Regions from separate parts of the Mycobacterium sp. DL592 genome, predicted to be linked through region 1. Evidence: riboswitches for the same ligand, from Rfam matches in the RefSeq annotation. Region 1 holds a riboswitch; the other holds the start of a gene.
The links. Region 1 has a riboswitch for cobalamin ahead of HBE64_RS07780 (HoxN/HupN/NixA family nickel/cobalt transporter). Riboswitches for the same ligand answer to the same signal wherever they lie in the genome.
Positions count from the first base shown of each region.

Region 2: another riboswitch for cobalamin. It lies ahead of HBE64_RS12490 (energy-coupling factor ABC transporter permease); the one in region 1 lies ahead of HBE64_RS07780 (HoxN/HupN/NixA family nickel/cobalt transporter).

Region 1 covers NZ_CP050192.1:1,608,501-1,618,337, reverse strand. Annotated here, with positions in the region: gene HBE64_RS07805 (IS481 family transposase) at 1-256, opposite strand, end outside; gene HBE64_RS07800 (hypothetical protein) at 828-1,820, shown strand; gene HBE64_RS07795 (peroxiredoxin family protein) at 2,313-2,798, opposite strand; gene HBE64_RS07790 (hypothetical protein) at 2,885-3,358, opposite strand; gene HBE64_RS07785 (TetR/AcrR family transcriptional regulator) at 3,549-4,196, shown strand; gene HBE64_RS07780 (HoxN/HupN/NixA family nickel/cobalt transporter) at 4,185-5,297, opposite strand; cobalamin riboswitch at 5,329-5,476, opposite strand; gene HBE64_RS07775 (YcnI family protein) at 5,590-6,267, shown strand; gene HBE64_RS07770 (copper resistance CopC family protein) at 6,264-6,767, shown strand; gene HBE64_RS07765 (hypothetical protein) at 6,812-7,138, opposite strand; gene HBE64_RS07760 (hypothetical protein) at 7,609-8,100, opposite strand; gene HBE64_RS07755 (DUF58 domain-containing protein) at 8,097-9,347, opposite strand; gene HBE64_RS07750 (MoxR family ATPase) at 9,344-9,837, opposite strand, start outside.
Region 2 covers NZ_CP050192.1:2,581,356-2,591,192, forward strand. Annotated here, with positions in the region: gene ilvA (threonine ammonia-lyase IlvA) at 1-1,258, opposite strand, end outside; gene HBE64_RS12490 (energy-coupling factor ABC transporter permease) at 1,317-1,994, opposite strand; cobalamin riboswitch at 2,061-2,263, opposite strand; gene HBE64_RS12495 (TetR/AcrR family transcriptional regulator) at 2,348-2,959, shown strand; gene HBE64_RS12500 (MFS transporter) at 3,038-4,603, shown strand; gene HBE64_RS12505 (hypothetical protein) at 4,713-4,943, shown strand; gene HBE64_RS12510 (SRPBCC family protein) at 4,940-5,353, opposite strand; gene HBE64_RS12515 (MFS transporter) at 5,410-6,693, shown strand; gene dnaE (DNA polymerase III subunit alpha) at 6,690-9,837, opposite strand, start outside.

The sequences.
Region 1 (9,837 bases):
TGATCGTCGAGCGCGACACGTGGTGGCCGTGGTGGTGGTGCAGGTGCCAGGCGATGGTGTCAGGGCCGGCGTCTAAGCCGGCAGCGGCCAGCTCGTTGCGCAGTCGCACGATCAGCTCGACAACGTCGGGTGCTACAGCGCCCGGAGAGGTCTTGGGCCGCCGTGAACGGGGCTCGAGCGCAGCCTGGCCCTCGGCTTCGTAGCGGGCTTTGAGTTTGTAGACCCAGGCGCGGTGCACGCCGTACCGGGCGGACACTTCAGCGGGACTCTGGCAGTCGACGAATAACGCGGTGATGACCAGACGGGCTTTCGAAGCGGTTGCGGCATGGCCGAGCATCACGCCCGGTCGCGGTGTCGCCGATGACCTGGGACATGTGTCGCCTATGTCGCGAGACATCTGTCGCCGATGTCCTGAACCAGCACACTGCCGGGGGCGCTGTGTGATGTCTCAGGACATCGGAATAGTTGTGAACCTGCATTAGGTTCACAGCTTTTCGGTTTGGGGCCGGGTGGGACTCCGCGTGGTTGGTAGTCCCTGGTGGTGTCGATGGTCAGTTCGCGGATGAGCTCTCCGGTAGCGGCGTTGATGATTCTGACGTTGAGGTCCTCGATGAGCATGAGCACCGGGGTGCGGGCGTGGGTTCGGCCGCCGGGGCACATCAAGGAGTCAACCAAACTGGGGGCAGTCCCCATCTGCTTGACAGGCTACTGTCCTTCCCCCGGTCACCATTTGGGTGCCCGGGGGTGTTGTGCGTTCGCCTCTCACCCGGTCTGGGTGTAGCACTGAAAGGCGGCCCCGACACCGCAGCACACCCACTTACTAGTGCGTGAATAATCCGCCGAAAAACCTTGGACCTCGCGATACCGGAGTAGCTTCCGATTCAGATACCCACCAGTGGTCGGGAGAAACCATGGTCGATCAGATTCGGGTAAAGGGTGGCGTGTTGCTCGGGGCGTTGGTGTCCGGTGCGCTGGCCGCCGGAACACTAACCGGTGCCCCCACCGCCAACGCCAACTGCGCGTCGTTCTTCGGCATCGGTAACACCGCCGACTGCACCAGCACCCTGACCACGATCGCGATCGCGATCGGCACCGGAGCGCAAGCGCACGCCGACGGATTGTTCGGCAGCGCGTTCGCGGTCGGCACCGGAGCTAGAGCCTTCACTGACGACGCCTTTACCTTCGCGACGGCGGTCGGCGACGGTGCGGTGGCGAATACTGACGGCTTGTTCGGAATCACCGCGGCACTAGGCCAAAATGCCTATGCCCTAACTGCTGGGTCCCACGCACTACCTGGTGGGTCGGGCCAGCTCGGCCTGAATATCGCCATCAATATCACCCCCGCCAGCCCGAATCTCGATGTGGTAGAGGCCACCGGTATTGCCGACATCGCCGTCAACCTGTTCGGCCCCGCGAGTAAATCCAACCCTTACGTTATAGCGAGTGGTTACTTCAATACCGCCGTGAACGTGCTGGGAACCGACAACACTGTTCTTGCCGGTGACAACAAAGCAACCGTGGCCACAGGCAGTTTGGCGTTCAACGCGTTCGGCAGCGGCAACGTTGTATCAGCGCAACCGGGTCCGTTCGCGATCGCAGGAGCGATCGGAGAGACTGGTCAATCCGTCACTAAGGCAGGCCCAGGCATCGCCATCGGAACAAGGGTCGGCGGGGCGGCAGCGGTCAAACCCAAGAACTCCGCTCCGACCGCGGCGGCGACACCCACCGGCAACACAACAGCCGCCCCAGCGACAGCCGCACACACCCCCACGCAGAAGAAAGCCCCCGCAGCGACAGCCACAAGTCGCGGGAATAGGTAAGACCGCGCCAGAGGACACGCGAAGGGTCCGGCGGCCAAAGGAACACACAGCGGTGGCCCGGCGGCTACAACCCAGGACGACTCCCCGGGGAACCATCGAGCCACCTCTCGCGGGCACCCCACCACACCAATAGAGACCCGCGAGTTTTCTTCCACGGATTGAAACCGCCGCATCCGTACTCAAGCGGTGACCACACTTCGGGCTGTGTGCGTGACCGTAGGTCAACGTCCTCCGCGACCAACATCGCGGCAACCTCGGAAACCTGTTCGCGTATGTCCCGCCCCGCGGTCGTCGCCTGACGGAGGTCGTAGACGAAACTGCATTCCACGCAGGGGATTCATCATCGCGCCATCATTTCAGGGTCGCCGCCCGGTCAGGGGCAAGAGGGCCCGCGCCGGGCTTCACCGGGTTGGCACGTTCGTCCGCCACCGCCGAAAGAGTTGCGTCCCAAGCCGATCGCATGGCTTAGCACGCAGCGCTAAACGAAGTCGCTCACCGTGTGTCCGGATGTGCGGACACATATTTGACGAAGCCGGCTACGTCTTCGGGGACGAGCCGTCCGATTGCCCCGCTCGAATACACAGCCAGACACACCGTCTCGTCCGGTGCGAGGATGACGCCGGTCGACTGCAGATAGTGCGGATCATCGTTGACGTAGGCACCTATCGCGGCGGCGACCTGGTCGACGTCAGCACCGTATCCGACCGGGAAATGCAGCTTGCGCTTGGCGACGAGTTCCGTGGAGGTGTCCTCGTCGTCGACAGAGAGGGCGACGACTTTGACATTGAGCTCGTTGAGGGTGTCAAGTGCGCGCGAGAACGAGCCGAGTTGTGCGTTGCAGTAAGGGCACCAGGACCCGCGATAGATCAGGATGACGCCGTAAGAGCCGGCGAGGTCGCCAGGCAGGCTGATCGTGCCGCCCCCCACGGCGGGGACGTCCAGAGGGGGGAACCGTTGGCCATTCTCGAGGCGCGACATAGAGGTCCTTTCATCGTGTTTCGTTGACAGCTGAGTGGCATGTCCGACCGCGAACTCATCGGAGTGAATCGAGCGCGATCACACCGTCATGACGAAGCCGATTGCGGTTGCGTGGTCTCGGTATGCCCTTCGAGCCGGCGGCTGTGGCCTCGATAGGCTTGATAGAGATTCACGACCGCCAAGAACATGACGAACAGCGGGATGTACGGGGTTTTGATCCCGAGGGGCAGGACGTTGGCTGGGACATTGGGTTGTAAGTGCACGTAGGTCGCAATTCCCATGTTGACCACGAGCCCGGCTGACGCGACAAACACGATTGGGCGGTAGAGGTTTGGGATCTTGTGGCTGAACCACGCCGGCAACAACAAGCCAAAGCCGATGGCCATTTCGCCGACTTTGCCCAGGGGGATGCTGAGTCGGGGCAGGCCACTTTCGGTGATCTGCACGTCGAACATGGTGCGAAAAGGCTCGAAGTATTTCAAGAAACCGAACATGAACATGAACAGGCCGAGAAACATCGAGTTGTATTTCAATATCCTGGCATCTTCGGTGCGAGTCACAATCCCTCTCAAATGTGTTAGCTACTAATTCAGACCGGTGATGTGGCAGTGGTTTTTGCCTCTCACCGGATTGACCGGGTGGGAACGGATCGCGCGATGTCGAACTCCGTCGCGGATGATGCGTTGACCACACTGGGATCATGCTGGGCGAAAAGTGGACTGACAATTCCAATTCGGCTACTGTCCGGCCGTGGTGACAAACGAGCGTCGTTCCGCCCCGCGGCTGACGGCCCGCGGAGCGGCCACCAAGGCTCGCATCGTGGCTGAAGCCACATCTCTGGTCCGAGAGCGCGGCGTGGCAGGGACGAGCCTCGACGCGGTGATGACGGCCAGTCACACCAGCAGGTCGCAGCTCTATCACTACTTCGCCGACAAAGACGCCCTTATCAGCGAGGTAATCAAGACTCAGCTCGGGCGAGTCATCGCCGCACAGGAGCCGCGCCTACGTGAGGTGACATCCTGGAGCGGCCTGCAGCGTTGGTGCGATCACCTCGTCGTTATGACGCGCACAACACAAGGTATCGGCGGCTGCCCCCTCGGCTCCCTCGTGAGCGAGCTCGCCGACAGATCCGACTCCGCGCGCATCGAGCTCGCGCGGTCGTTCGCCGAATGGCAGTCCTATCTATCCACCGGCTTCGCCATCATGCGCGACAACGGCGAACTCATCGTCGAAGCCGACCCGGACGAACTGGCGCTGACGATGATGAGCGCACTGCAGGGCGGCCTGCTCATGGCGCAGACCACACGCAGCGTCCGCCCCCTCGAATTGGCCCTCAACATGGCACTTGGCTATATCGGCGGATACCGGCCCAACCCGATCCGATCATCACCGGGCTGATGGACTGATTTCCCAACGCTTTTCGACTCCGGCGACCTTCCAGTAGGTGACGGCGCACAGCCAGGTAGCCGCAAACAGCCCGACGATCGCGAACCCGGCATTATTCAGGTTGATGGAGCTGACCCAAGTGGTCACCGGGTCAATCAGGCCGAGATCGTCATGTAGCACCGATACCAGCTCGATGGTGCCGATCAGCAGCGCGACCGCGACCGACAGCCCGGTGATCGTGAAGTTGTAATAGATCTTGCGAATCGGGTTGGCGAACGCCCAGTCGTAGGCCACGGTCATGAACAGACCATCGGCGGTGTCCATCACACTCATACCGGCAGCGAACAGCACCGGCAACACCAGCACGGCGTACCAGGGCAGACCGGCAGCCGCCCCCGATCCTGCGAGGGCGAGCAGCGCAACCTCGGTCGCGGTGTCAAAACCCAATCCGAAGAGCAGACCGACCGGAAACATGCCGATCGGGCGTTTGATGCGCTGCATGATCGGCCTGAGAACCCGTGCCAGGAACCCACGATTACCCAGCGCGGCGTCGAGTTCGCGCTCATCGAACGTCCCATTGCGCAGCGCAACGAACACCCGCCAGATACCGATCAGCGCCACGATATTGATGGCGGCGATCAGGTAGAGAAACCCACCCGATGCCAGCGTCCCAGCCAGGCCCAGGCCGTGGCGCGCCGGCGAGTCCGCATCAAGCAGCGTACTGACGGCCTTGGTTCCGGCGATCACCAACACCGCCATCACGAGCACCATCGCCGAATGCCCCATGGCGAACCAGAACCCGACCGATTTCGGCTTACTGCCGTCGGCCATCAGTTTGCGGGTGGTGTTGTCGATGGCCGCGATGTGATCGGCATCGAACGCGTGGCGCAGACCGAAGGTGTAGGCGGTGACACCCAGACCGACCCCGAAGACTTCCGCGCCAACCTGGTAGTGGTTCGGCGCGACGAACAGGATCAGCGCGCCGAAACCGACAACGTGAAGGGCGCCGATCACCGCAGCGAGAGCGCCGACCTCCAACCAATCCTGTCTGCTCCACGCGCCGAGTCGCCGTCGAAGCGCTGTGCTGCTGGCGGTGGGAAGTGCTTCCGGCATCAAACGCCCCTTCGAGGGAACTGCGCCCTGTCGTGGTTGATAGCGAGCGGCCGGGTCTGGCTCCCGCGGGCTCCGAGAAATCTCTCAGTTCCGACGGACACAGTGGCGCGACCGCACCGGAATAGCACCGGTTTCCGCAACCGCTCGCAATGAACGACAGCAACATATCCGACGGCGACCACAAAGCGGTAGCACACAGGTGATTGACAGGGAACCCCGCGCTCGGTTGGGCCGACTACTGATGCGGGACCTGAAACTCTCCACTGACCCAGGGAAGGCCAGCGCAACCGATATGAGAAGCAACAGCATCACTGCCAGGGCAGTGCACGTGGTCGCGTGCGCCTGCACTCTGGGCGCCGTCGCTGCAGCGGCCGCGGCACCTGCGTGGGCACACGTTCACGTCGATGCCGACCACACCACCCCGGGTGATGACGCCATTCTGACTTTTGAGGTCCCCAACGAGTCCGACAAAGGAGCGTTGACGACTGAAGTCACCGTCGCCCTCCCCGATCTGACCGAGGTAAGCGTCGAACAGATCCCTGGCTGGGCGGCTCGCCTAGACCGCAATATGGCGGCAGGGACCGTCAAGTCCATCACCTGGACTGCGGCGCCCGGCGCCGGCATTCCGCCCGACCAGTTCGCCCTGTTCCGGGTGGCGGCCACGCTGCCAACCGGTGCTACTGCCAGCTTCCCCACCACTCAGACCTATAACGACGGCACCGCCGTGCGCTGGGATCAGCCCACTCCCGCAGGCGGCGCCGAGCCCGAACACCCCGTTCCGACGCTGACTCTAGGCGGAACTCCGCACGCCGCAAACGAGCCGTCTCCAACCGTGTCAGCGAGCCCCGCGCCCGCGGCACCCACGGCGGCGCCTGCTTCGGACAACACCTCACGTTGGCTGGCCGGGTCCGCTCTCTTGATCGCCGCGGCAAGCGTGGCCATCACCTTGGTGACGCGGCGCCGATCATGAAATCGGCCGCGGCGTCGGTGTTCGCGGCGTTGGCGATCATTGCGCTCGCCAGTGCGCCGGCAGCTTCAGCGCACGCCGTGCGCATCGCCACCGACCCCGCCGTCGACGCGGTACTGACCACCGGGCCTACCCAGGTAAGCGCGACGTTCAACGAACCCCTTCAGACGACCTTTGCGGCGATGACGGTCGTCGGACCCGACGGGAATCTGTGGTCCACCGGGCAACCTCATCTACAGGGGGCCGTCATTTCCCTCGAAGTGCTGCCCCTTGGTCCGGTCGGCACCTACACCGTCAACTATCGGGTGACCTCCGCCGACGGACACGTCGTGTCCGGATCGTGGCCCTTCCACCTCAGCGTTGCCGGAACCGGTAAGCCCGGCCCACCCGCTGAGGCGGCTTCCCCTGCCTCCCAAGGCATTCCAATGTGGTCCTTCTTCCTCGCCGCCATCCTCGTCTTGCTCGGAGAAGGAACTTGGTGGGCCCTGAGAAGGCGGGACTGACTTCAACACCGGGACCGAAAGGCGGGCGACAGGGAGAATTCACGTCACCGGTCGATTCCATCCTTGTAGTAGCGGATGGTGCGGTGCGGTGCCGTCCGTCCGCGGGGCCAGACGGTGATGGCGACGAAGGAGTAGCCGTCCTGACTCCCGGGGTACGCAGTCGGTTGCCAGTCGAAATCCACGGTCTCGCCCTCAAACGCTTCACGGAAGCCGCCGGAGACCTCTACGAGTTCGCCGGAACCGGGCGCGGCAATGTCCTCGTGAAAGAGGTGGCTGAAGTGGACCCAGCAGCCCCCCGGGGTGTCGGGACAATCGACGACACCCCACCCTTCATCTGTATGCCACTCCCGGACCGTTCCTACCGACTGCACACCCCCAACCTAGCTTCATCCATAGGACGTCCTGCCTATTGAGCCAATCAGCGATTTTCTGCTCGCTCAACGATGACCATTGAGTGAAAGCATCCATCCGAGAGTGCATTCGCACAGAGGCGCTAAAACCAACTGGCTTATGGCGGATACCTTCTTCGCCGATCGAAGGCTCGCGGACTTGCAAACCCCTCGCCAAGGCAGGTAAATCGGTTGTGGCACAATGTAATCAGTGCGGCACAATTGTCTCTACCTGACGAGGATGCCACAGCACGCCCCGACCATGAACGCGACGGTTGCCGCCAGTGCGACAACCGCGACCAACAAACCCGTCGGGTGCACACCTTGCGAAGATAGGGCCGAACCCTGAGCTGTGACTGAGCCGGCTATTTGAATCGCCAACGACGCGCGATCTCGATAAACCTGGCCGCATACAACTGAAGTTAATGGCTACTGGTCGACTTCAGGACGGCTCATCTGGTGGCCACCGGGAGCTTACGTAAATCCGTGTCCCTCTTCGAACGTGCGACGGCTCCGTGGAAGAACGGTCGGACCGCCACTACGTAGGCCACAAACATGATCGGTGCGGCAAGGGTCGTCAGCCACGGGACATGGATCGGTAATGATGCGATAGCCACGGCAACGACGCTGGCGCACACGGCAGCAATGATCGGGGATCGGCCAACGCGTCCTCGCTCGGTGTGACGCAGCAACAGATAGCAGGCGCCGCACAGCCCTACCAGTCCTGCTTGCAGGGCAGATACATCGCTGAGCATGATCGCTGCGGCGGCGAGCAAAACGGCAAGCGTTGCAGCGTGCCGCTCACGAGTACCCACGCCCACAGCGAGAGCGCTGAGTAGAGCGGCGATGGTTGCAATTCCGGTGGTGTGGATTCCCCCAGTTGCTGCCATCATCAGCCCGACCAGGAGCGAGAGCAGACGCGTCTTGCTGTGGATGTACTTCATCGTGACCTTCGGCGTGGCCGTCGATGTTGTGGAACCAGCGCCATGGCTTGATCGAGGGTGTACTCCGGTGTCCAAGGCACGACGTCCACGCCGACGGTGGACATATTGCGGTGCATGAACGATCGTTGCAGCGCCCACAGGCGGTCGACCAACGGGTCATGGTCGTCGGTGAAGGGAGTTCCGACGAGCATGTCAATGGCCACGACCGCGTACCCGCGCTTTCGCAGGTCGATCAGCGCTAAGGCGAAATCGGTCTCCAGTAGCGTGGAGAACGCGATGACGATCCCTCCAGCGGGGACCGCCCCTGCGGGAACCAGTGTGCTGGTGCCAGTGTCGGGCCCGGGGCCCGTCGCGTCGAGAATGGTGTCGATGATCCGGTAAAACTGGGCCTTACCCATATCGGCGCCGAGCCATTGGATTCTCCGATTGCCGAGGGCGACGATACCGGCGCGGTCGCCGTGCCGTAACGCGGTTTGAGCCACTTGGACTGCGCCGCGCGCCATCCGGTCGGTGGCCTCTGCAGCGGGGCCGAGAGGTTGTGCATGGCTGTCGATGAGCACCACCACGTCAGCGGCACGGTCAGTGAGCCGTTCAGTCACGTGCAATGTGCGGCGCCGGGCGCTAACGGGCCAATTCACCGTGCGCAGTTGGTCGCCCGGCACGTAGGCGCGGATGTCGGCGAACTCGACACCAGGACCGCTTCGGCGGACGAGGTGGCTGCCGAGGCGGTCAGGCAGTTCCGTGATGGGCAGGCCGGTATCTTGCGGAGGCGCAATCGGAAACACACAGCAGTCCGCGGCTTCCACGATCGCCGCTCCGCGCAATAGCCCACCGGCAGCCCCAACCTCGACGTGGGCGTACACCACATACCGTCCCCAGCGCCGGGCCGAGACCGCGACTCTCCGCTGAGACGGCGTGCAGTCGAGGATCTCGACGCCCATTCCGTCTGTTGCCGAGATGGTCAGTGCAGCAACAGCATCGGATGCCAACGTCAAGGTTATCTGCGCTTGCTCGGATTCGAAGAAGTATTGTCGAGCTGCCGAGCTGCGAACCGAGACTGTGGGCTTATCCGACTCCAAGTAGATCGAGCACAACACGCCGAGAAGCGGCGCGGCGAGCGTAATCAGTTGCCAGCGTGCGCTGAACGCCGCTCCCGCGAGAACCACCGCCAAGCAGGTGGCGATCGCAAGTGTCAATGACGATGCGCGCCAAACAGGTTGGACGGCGATTTCGCGAGCTTCGCTCACGGCGTACCTCGATTGGGCAGGACGGGCATTTTCTCCAGAAGTTCGGCCAGAACGTCACCGGCCTGGATCCGCCGCACCCACATCTCCGGACGCAGAATGACACGATGAGCCATGGCTGAGACAGCGAGGGCTTTGACATCCTCGGCGATCACATACCCGCGTCCACGCAGCAGCGCGTGAGCACGGGCGAGTTGGACCAGGTCGAGTTCCGCACGCGGACTAGCCCCCACTGCGACCTGCGGGTGATGGCGGGTGGCGTCGGCCAGCGACACCACGTAATCCAGCACGTCGTCATCGACGGCGATCTGCTCCACGGATTCCTGCATGGCCAGAAGCTGATGCCGGTCAACGACCTGGCGGAGCTGTGGTTCGGCAGAGCCGCGATCGAGGCGGCGGCGCAACATCGACCGTTCTTCCGGTCTAGACAGGTAATGCAGTTCGAGGCGGATCGCGAACCGGTCCAACTGAGCTTCCGGCAGCGGATAGGTTC
Region 2 (9,837 bases), 970 kb from region 1:
GTGAGCCCGGCTCCAGCGCTTCGACATGCAGACCCGAGACGCTCATCCGTTCGCGCAGGCCCTCGAGCCCGGCCGCCGAGCCCAACTCGATGCCGACCAGCGCCTCGCCGGTCTCCCGGTTGTTGCGCTTGACGTACTCGAACAGGGTGATGTCGTCGTTGGGCCCGAGGACCTCGTCGAGGAAGCGGCGCAGCGCGCCCGGCTCCTGCGGGAAGTCCACCAGGAAGTAGTGCTTGAGGCCCAGGTGGACTAGCGAGCGTTCGAGCACCTCGCCGTAGCGTGACACGTCGTTGTTGCCGCCCGAGATAAGGCACACCACCGTGGAGCCGGGCGTCACGTCGGCCTCCAGCAGGCCGGCCACCGACAGGGCACCGGCGGGCTCGGCGATGATGCCTTCGTTCTGGTACAGCTCGAGCATTGCGGTGCACACCGCGCCTTCGTCGACCGCGGCCACCGACACCATGTCGCCGGCCGTCGCCAGCGCCCGGTAGGTCAGCGCTCCGGCGCGCTTGACCGCCGCGCCGTCGACGAACTGATCGACGTGATCGAGGTCCACCGGCTCACCTGCGGCCAGTGCGGCCATCATCGACGGCGCCCCGGCGGGCTCGATGCCCAGCACCGAGGTGTTGGTGGTGCGCTCGGCCAGGTAGGTGGTGATGCCGGCGATGCAGCCACCGCCACCGACGGGAACCACGACCAGGTCGGGCTCGGAGTCCAGTTGGTCGAGGATCTCGACGGCGATGGTGCCCTGGCCGGCCATGGTGCGCGGGTCGTCATAGGGCGGCACCAGCGTCGCGCCGGTGCGGGCGACGTCGTCGAACGCTGCGGCGGCGGCCAGGTCGTAGGTGGCGCCGCCGACGATGAGCTCGATGAACTCGCCGCCGTGGTAGCGGATGCGGTCACGCTTCTGCTTCGGTGTCTTGCCGGGCACGTACACCCGGCCGTGCACCCCCATCGAACGGCAGGCCAGCGCGAAACCCTGTGCATGGTTGCCTGCCGAAGCGCACACCACACCCGCGGCGAGCTCATCCTCGGAGAGCTGCATCAGCAGGTTGTAGGCGCCGCGCAGCTTGTAGGAGCGCACCACCTGTAGGTCCTCGCGTTTGAGGTACACCTCGGCGCCGGTGGCGGCCGACAGCCGGTCACTGTGCTGCAGCGGGCTGGTGGAGACCACGCCGGAAATTCGCCGGGCAGCCTCGTCGATGTCAGCCGCGGTCAGCGGTCCCGACAATCGGCTCTGGCTCAGTTCGGCGGTCACCGAACAATGGTCCCACCAACCCCGCTAAATCAGTGAATCGGGGCGAGCCCGAAGCTGGTCAGGCCGGGTTGAGCAGTCTGGACTCGAACAGCATCGAATCCTTCATACGATGCAGACCCTTCGCGGCTGCCAGCACACCGAGATCGGCCAGCGGCTCGACGATGATGACCGTCATATAGGCCGCGCCGAAGGTCGCGATGCTCGCCACGGTCTGGCCGCTGAATCCTTCGCCGTAGAGCGCCCAGAACGCCACCCACGACACGATGCCGGCCTGGTAGGTGGTCGACAAGGCGAGTGCCTGGCGGTACTTCAGCTGCACGTAGGGCGTGTGCGGCGCGATGACGCGCGTGGCCACCAGGTGCAGGGCGAACAACGGCACCAGCAGCGTGGTGACGTTCATGCCGTACTGCGGCAGGTCGAACGGAGCGAAGAACAGCCCCTGCAGCAGCAGGCCCGCGGCCAATCCGATCGCCGCCGGCGCCATCCCGAACAGCAGGAACAGAGTCGAACCCAGGATCAGGTGCACTTCGGAGACCCCGACCGGATAGTGCGGAAACACCTGGAAGAAGGTGAACACCAGCGCCGTGGTCGCCGCACTGCGCAGCAGCAGGGCGCCGACGCCGCGCTCTTTGATCAGCTGCCAGGCCGTGTAGGCGCTGTACGCACCGACGCCGCCGGCACTGACATAGCTCAAGATGATCTTCGGGCCTTCGACAATCCCCGGCTCGATATGCATGGATGATCCCTTCGCGACGCAGCAATGGCCATCGCCCGATTCCACGGGGCGATGCCCGCCGGGTGCGGCGCACCCGGCACAGCTGGCAGGTCTTCGGACTCACAGGCGCGCATCGTGACGATGCATCTACTGGCCGTCGCTTCCCGGCCGCATGACTGCTGCGGGCCAGTGCCGATGACGGCGGTCGTTCCTGCATACCGCTGCGGGACAGTCCCGGATTCACACCGGGTTCCCTCTCACGACGCGCCACCTGCACACATCGCTCGATTCCGCGACGAATCCGCCACGGAAAACCATCTGCGCGGTGGACATTACCTTTCGTGCGCGCGCTCGACGATGTAAGACTTGTCAACATGGCGACCGCGTCGTACCACCATGGCAACCTGCGCCAAGCGCTGCTCGAGCACGGCGTCGAACTGGCCCGCACCGGCGGCCCGGATGCGGTGGTGCTGCGTGACGTGCAGCGGCTGGCAGGGGTCAGCAACTCGGCGGCCTACCGGCATTACGCCGACCGCCACGCCCTGCTGGCCGCGGTGCAGGTCTACGGGATGGGCCAGCTCGGTGACGCGATGCTGGAATCGCTTGCCGCCGTTCCCAACCGGGGACCGCGGGATCGCCGCGCGCTGGCCCGCTTCCGCGCCACCGGGCAGGCCTACATCGATTTCGCGCTGGCCGAGCCGGGCCTGTTTCGTACCGCGTTCGCTCCCGAGGGACCCCATCCGAGCAACGAGGCCGTGCAGCCGGGGCGGCATCCGTATCAGATTCTCAGCGCCTGCGTCGACGATCTTGTCACCGCCGGCGTACTCACGGCGAGCCGTCGCGATGGCGTGGATGAAGCGGCGTGGGCCGCGGTGCACGGCCTGGCCACGTTGTTCCTGGACGGACCGCTCGCCCAGGCAGATGCCCAGCGCAAGCAGCTGATCGCCGATCGCCTGTTCGACCTCATCGGCGAAGGAATCCGTTAGACCCCCACATGTTGACAGTGTCAACTTGAGCTGCCATGCTTGCCGATGTTAACGCTGTCAACATGAAAGTCGGCGCTCATGACCACTGGCACCGCCCCCCGGACCTACGGCACCGGGGCGCACGCCGCACCACCGCGCATCCGGCCAATCGCGATCCTCGCCGTCGTCCTCATCGCGGCCCTGGCCATCAACGTGGAAACAACGATCGTCAATGTCGCTCTGCCCACCCTGAATTCGGCACTGAACGCCTCCACCCGCGGACTGCAATGGATAGTCGACGCCTACAACCTGGCCTTCGCCGCACTCGTACTGGCCGGCGGCACCGTCGGTGACAAGTTCGGCCGCCGCGGGACGCTGATCGCCGGACTGGTCCTGTTCGCGATCAGCAGCGTGGGCGCCGCCCTGTGCTCCACCACCGGCGAACTGATCGTCATGCGCCTGGTAATGGGCATCGCCTCAGCGCTCATCTACCCCACCACGCTGGCCATCATCACCGACACCTTCCGCGACCCGCGCCACCGGGCGGCCGCCATCGGCGTCTGGGGTGCCGTCACCGGACTGGGCGTGGCCATCGGCCCCATCATGGGCGGTGCACTACTGGAGGCGTTCTGGTGGGGCAGCCTGTTTTTAGCCTTGGCGCCCATCGCACTGCTGGCCGCACTGGCCGCACCGTTCGTCATCCCCGCCTCGGCACGGGATCAGCACTCGCGGGTGGACCGCGGCGGGCTGGTGCTCTCGGTCGTGATGCTCGGCGCCCTCGTCTACACGATCATCGAGGCCCCGTCGCACGGATGGTCAAGCGCCCAGACACTGATCGGGTTCGGCGGCGCCCTTGCCGCCGCGGTCAGCTTCGCCTGGTGGGAGCGCAGGCACCCCGACCCGCTCATTGACGTCACGCTGTTCACCAACCTGCGCTTCAGCGCGGCCAGTGGCGCAGTCACCGTGGCCTTCTTCGCACTGTTCGGGTTCATCTTCATCATCACCCAGTTCATGCAGTTGCTCCAGGGCAACAGCCCCCTGGAGACCGGCGTACGGATCCTGCCGGTCGCGCTGTCGATCGCCATCGGCTCGGTACTCGGAACCCAACTCGCGGCGCGCACAGTAGGCACCAAAGCCGTTGTCTTCGTGGGACTTCTGATGATGTCGGCATCGTTCGCCTGGATAGCGACCAGCGACCTCGGAGTGACCTACCCGATCATGGCCGCGCAGATGGTGCTGCTCGGCGGCGGTCTCGGGCTCACCAGCGCACCGGCGACCGACTCGATCATGGGGGTGGTGCGCCCCGAGCAGGCCGGCGCCGGCTCGGCGGTGAACGACGCCACCCGCCAGGTCGGCGGCACCCTCGGTGTCGCCGTGATCGGCAGCGTCTTCTCCACGATCTACATTCGGCACCTCGCCGACAGCCAGGTGTTGCAGGCCATGCCCTCGGCGGCGCAGTCCACCGCCAAAGAGGGCCTGGCCCAAGGACTTGCGGTGGCAGGCCAGTCGCCCCCACCCTTCACCGATGCAGTGCGCAGTGCGGTGGAGAACGCCTTCCTGTCCGGGATGCAGGCCGGCTGCCTGACCGCCGCCGCGGTGTGCGCCGGCGGAGCCCTGTTCGCGCTGGCCGTACTTCCCTCGCGTCCCGCGGTGGTGCGGCCGTGAGTTCTCTCGAGCGCTACGGACCCTGGGCACTGATCACGGTGATGGCCGGCATGCGGCGCGACCAGATTTCGGGTGTCCGAAACTAAAGATACGGGGTACCCTCAAAGGTATGACGAGTGTTGAACAAGTGCGTTCGGCCCTCACCTCGCCCGAATCTCGCGTGTGCATCGCCGGAGTGCCGTGGCCGCTGTACAAGCTGGTCGCCGTGGGTGCCGGACTTCTCGTACTCGCCGTCGTCGGCGCAGTGACCACCAGCGCAGCACCGGCTGTCCTCACCGCCGCCGCGGTCGCCACCGTCATCTGGCTGACGTTCGGCGCGCGGCGTCACCCGCGGACCTAGCGCTCCAGGATTCGCTTCAGCGTCGCCAGATCGGCCGTAATCGCCGCGGCATCCTGCAGGAAATCGTCGTCGGACATCCCCGGCCTGCGCCGAAGGGTGAAGACGACCTCGCACCACTCATCGCCGGCCGGCACCACCCGCAGCGGATTGAACACCGGCTCCCCCGACGGCAGCGTGACCACGTGGTCGAGCACACCGAGGTCGTTGGCCGGGGTGAACTCGATGGTGATCTCACCCATCGGTGACTGCGCCACCCACGTGTCGCCGACCCTGGTCAACGTGCCCCGCGACAGGCCCGCCGCCCATTCCGGCAGATGCGCCGGATCGGCGGCATAGCGGTAGACGTCGGCCGCCGATCGATTGATCCACGCGCTGATATGGCGGGACTCGCTCGCTGTGTCATCGTCCATCACCCCATCCTGCGCCAAGATCTCCGCTGGACAAACAGCCCGCACGTCACGAGAATTTGCCGGTGCATACGGGGGCGCCGGGGACACTGCGGCGAGTAGCGCTGGCAAGCTACGTCGGCTCAGCCATCGAGTTCTACGACTTCTTCATCTACGGCACCGCCGCCGCACTCGTGTTCCCGACTGTGTTCTTTCCCCACCTGGGCCACGTGATGGGGATCGTCGCCTCGTTGGGAACGTTTGCCTCGGCGTTCGTGTCCCGCCCGATCGGTGCGGTGGTATTCGGTCATTTCGGCGACCGCATCGGCCGCCAGCGTACGTTGGTCGTCACCCTGCTGGTGATGGGCGTGTCGACCGTCGGGGTGGGACTCATCCCCAGCACGGCGACGATCGGTATCGCGGCCCCGCTGCTGCTGACGTTCCTGCGGGTTCTACAGGGTTTCGCCGTCGGCGGCGAGTGGGCCGGTTCGGCGCTGCTCAGCGCCGAGTACGCGCCGCCGCGACAGCGCGGCCGCTACGGGATGTTCACCCAGATGGGGTTCGGCACGGCGCTGGTCCTGGCGAATCTGGTCTTCCTCGTCGTCTACCTGACGTGGGGCCAGACCAGCTCGGCGTTTCTGGAGTGGGCCTGGCGGCTGCCGTTCCTGCTCAGTGCCGTCTTGATCGTCACCGCCCTGGTGGTGCGGATGAGCGTCAAGGAGACGCCTGTCTTCGCCTCGGCGACAACCACCACCCACGCCGAGACGCCCGTCGCCGCCCTCGTCCGCGACCAGGGCCGTCAGCTCCTGCTCGCGGCGGGCGCCATGGTCGGCGTGCTCGGTCTGGTGTACGAAACCGGGACGTTCTTCACCCACTACGCCACCGCGCACCTGGGGTTCTCGACGGATTTCGTGCTGCTGGTCGGTGTCGTCGGAGGTGTGTGCACGGTGGCGTTCGTCGCCGCCTCGGCGATCCTCAGCGACACCTACGGCCGACGGCTGCCGATGACGGTCGGCTATGTGCTGGCCGTGCCCTGGTCGCTGGTCGTCTTCCCATTGATCGAGACCCGCAACCACCTGCTGTTCGCCGTCGCCATCATCGTGACCTACGCGATCATCGGTATCGCGATGGGCCCGCTGGCGTCGTTCATCCCAGAGACCTTCGCCCTCGCCTACCGCTACACCGGTGCAGGTCTGGCGCACAACATCGGCGGCATCATCGGCGGCGGTGTGCCCCCGGTGATCTCGGAGTACCTCCTCGACAGCTACGGCAGCTGGAGTATCGCGGTGATGCTCGCCGGCCTGGCGCTGACCAGTCTGGTGTGCGTGCGGCTGCTGAAGGAGACGGCCGAACCGGGCGCTTAGCCGCCCAGGCAGCCGGGGCCCAGCAGCGCTTTGAGGTCCCCCATCAGCGCCGAGGACGGGGTGACGCGCAGCGACTGGTCGAGTTCCAGCGTGGTGATCCGATCACCGCTGATCAGTCGCAGATGCACCTGCGACGTACCGGGGTGACGCGCCAGTACCTGCTTGAGCGCGGTCACCTTGTCGATGGTGCACTGCCGGGTGGGCAGGCTCACCGCCAGTGGCCGGTCGATCTGGGCAGTCGAAAAGTCCGGTACCACAAGCTCGTTCGCGATCAGCGAGATGCGGTCGTCCTGGATACGGACCTTGGCGCCGACCAGGACCACTGCGTCGTCGGCGATCTCGGCACCGAACATCGAGTACGTCTGCGGGAAGAACATCACCTCGATACCACCGGTGAGGTCTTCCAACTGGGCTGACGCCCAGGGCATCCCGTTCTTGTTCACCCGCCGGTTCACCCCGGCGAGGATGCCGCCGACCCGCACCTGGGTGTCGTTGGCGATGTCACCGTCGAGAATGGCCGGGATCTGGGTGTCGACCTGCATGGCCAACAGGTGGGCGACCCCGTTGAGCGGATGGCCGGACACATACAGGCCGAGCATCTCCCGCTCGAGGGCGAGCTTGTGCTTGTCGTCCCACTCGTCGTCAGGCACCCGGATGGTGAACGCCGACTCTCCGGTGGCGGTGTCGTCACCTCCGCCGAACAGGTCGAACTGGCCCATCGCCTCGGCCTTCTTGGTGCCCAGCACCGAGTCGACGGCGTCGGTGTGAATCAGGAACAGACCCTTGCGCGGGTGGCCCAGCGAGTCGAAAGCCCCTGCCTTGATGAGGGATTCGGTGACCTTCTTGTTGCATGCCGCGATGTCGATCTTGCCCAGATAGTCGGAGAAGTCGGTGTACTTGCCCTTCTCGGCGCGGGTGGCCACCAGCGAGCTGACGACGTTTGCCCCGACGTTGCGGATCGCCCCGAGGCCGAACCGGATGTCGTTGCCGACCGAAGCGAAGTTCTGCACCGATTCGTTGACGTCGGGCGGCAGCACCGTGATGCCCAGGCGGCGGCAGTCCGCCAGGTAGACCGCGGCCTTGTCCTTGTCGTCGCCGACCGAGGTGAGCAGACCGGCCATGTATTCGGCCGGGAAGTTCGCCTTGAGGTAAGCGGTCCAGTAGGACACCAGCCCGTAGCCGGCGGCATGCGATTTGTTGAACGCGTAGCCGGCGAACGGAAGGATGGTGTCCCACAGCGCTTTCACCGCTTTTTCGGAGAACCCGTTGGCGGTCATGCCTTCCTTGAAGCCTTGATATTCGGCTTCGAGAACCTCGAGCTTCTTCTTGCCCATGGCTTTTCGCAGCGCGTCGGCCTTGCCCATCGAGTAGCCGGCGACCTTCTGCGCGATGAACATGATCTGCTCTTGGTAGACGATCAGACCGTAGGTCTCCGACAGGATCTCCTTGAGCGGCTCCTCCAGCTCGGGGTGGATCGGCTTGATGGCCTGCCGGTTGTTCTTGCGGTCGGCGTAGTCGTTGTGGGCGTTCATGCCCATCGGGCCGGGCCGGTATAGCGCGAGCACGGCGACGATGTCGTTGAACTCGGTGGGCTGCATGCGCCGCAGCAGGTCCCGCATCGGGCCGCCGTCGAGCTGGAAGACACCCAGGGTGTCACCGCGGCTCAGCAGCTCGTAGGCCTTGGGGTCATCGAGCGGCAGGGCTTCCAGGTCGAGGTCGATACCGCGGTTGGCCTTGATGTTCTCGATGCAGTCGCCGATGATCGTCAGGTTCCGCAGGCCCAGGAAGTCCATCTTCAGCAGGCCGATGGCCTCGCAGGACGGGTAGTCCCAGCCCGTGATGACGGCGCCGTCCTGCGGCCGCTTCCACAGCGGGATGGCCTCGATGAGCGGCTCGGAACTCATGATGACCGCGCAGGCGTGCACGCCGGCGTTGCGGACCAGACCCTCCAGACCGCGGGCGGTCTCGTAGATGGTGCGGACGTCGGGGTCGGTGTCGATCAGGCCCCGGACCTCGGCGGCCTCCTTGTAGCGCTCATGGTTGGGGTCGGTGATCCCCGACAGCGGGATGTCCTTGGCCATGATCGGCGGCGGCAACGCCTTGGTGATCCGGTCGGCGATCGCGAACCCGGGCTGGCCGTAATGCACCCGCGCCGAATCCTTCAGTGCGGCCTTGGTTTTGATGGTGCCGAAGGTGATGACCTGGGCGACCCGGTCACTGCCCCACTTCTCGGCGGCGTAGCGCACCATCTCGCCGCGACGACGGTCGTCGAAGTCGATGTCGATATCGGGGGCCGACGGGCGTTCCGGGTTGAGGAAGCGTTCGAACAACAGCCCGTGCGGGATCGGGTCGATGTTGGTGATGCCCAGCGCGTAGGCCACCAGCGACCCGGCGGCCGACCCGCGGCCCGGGCCCACCCGGATGTCGATCGACTTCGCGTAGTTGATCAGGTCGGCGACGATCAGGAAGTACGACGGGAAGCCCTTGCCGCAGATGACGCCGATCTCGAAGCTGGCCCGTTCGGTGTACTCCGGGGGCACGCCGTCCGGGAAGCGCCGCCGCAGGCCGGCCTCGACCTCATGGCGCAGCCAGGACCCCTGATCGTGGCCCTCGGGCACCGGGAAGATCGGCATCCGGTCGACCGTCGCCCACACGTCGGCGTAGGACTCCACGCGCTCGGCGATCAGCAGCGTCGAGTCGCACGCCTCGGGGATCTCGCCCCACAGGGCACGCATGTCGGCGGCGGACTTCAGGTAGTAGCCGTCGCCGTCGAACTTGAACCGGTTCGGGTCCGAGAGGGTCTTACCGGTCTGGATGCACAGCAGCGCTTCGTGGTTGTGCGAGGCGTCGCGGGTGACGTAGTGGCAGTCGTTGGTCGCCAGCGGGCGGATGTCCAGCTTGCGGCCGAGCTCGAGCAGGCCATCGCGGACCCGGCGCTCGATGGACAGTCCGTGATCCATCAGCTCGAGGAAGAAGTTCTCCGGGCCGAAGATCTCCCGCCACTTGGCGGCCGCCTCCAGGGCCTCACGATCATGACCGAGCCGAAGCCGGGTCTGCACCTCACCGGACGGGCAGCCGGTGGTGGCGATGATGCCCTCGGCGTGCTCGGCGATGATCTCGGCGTCCATCCGCGACCACTTGCCC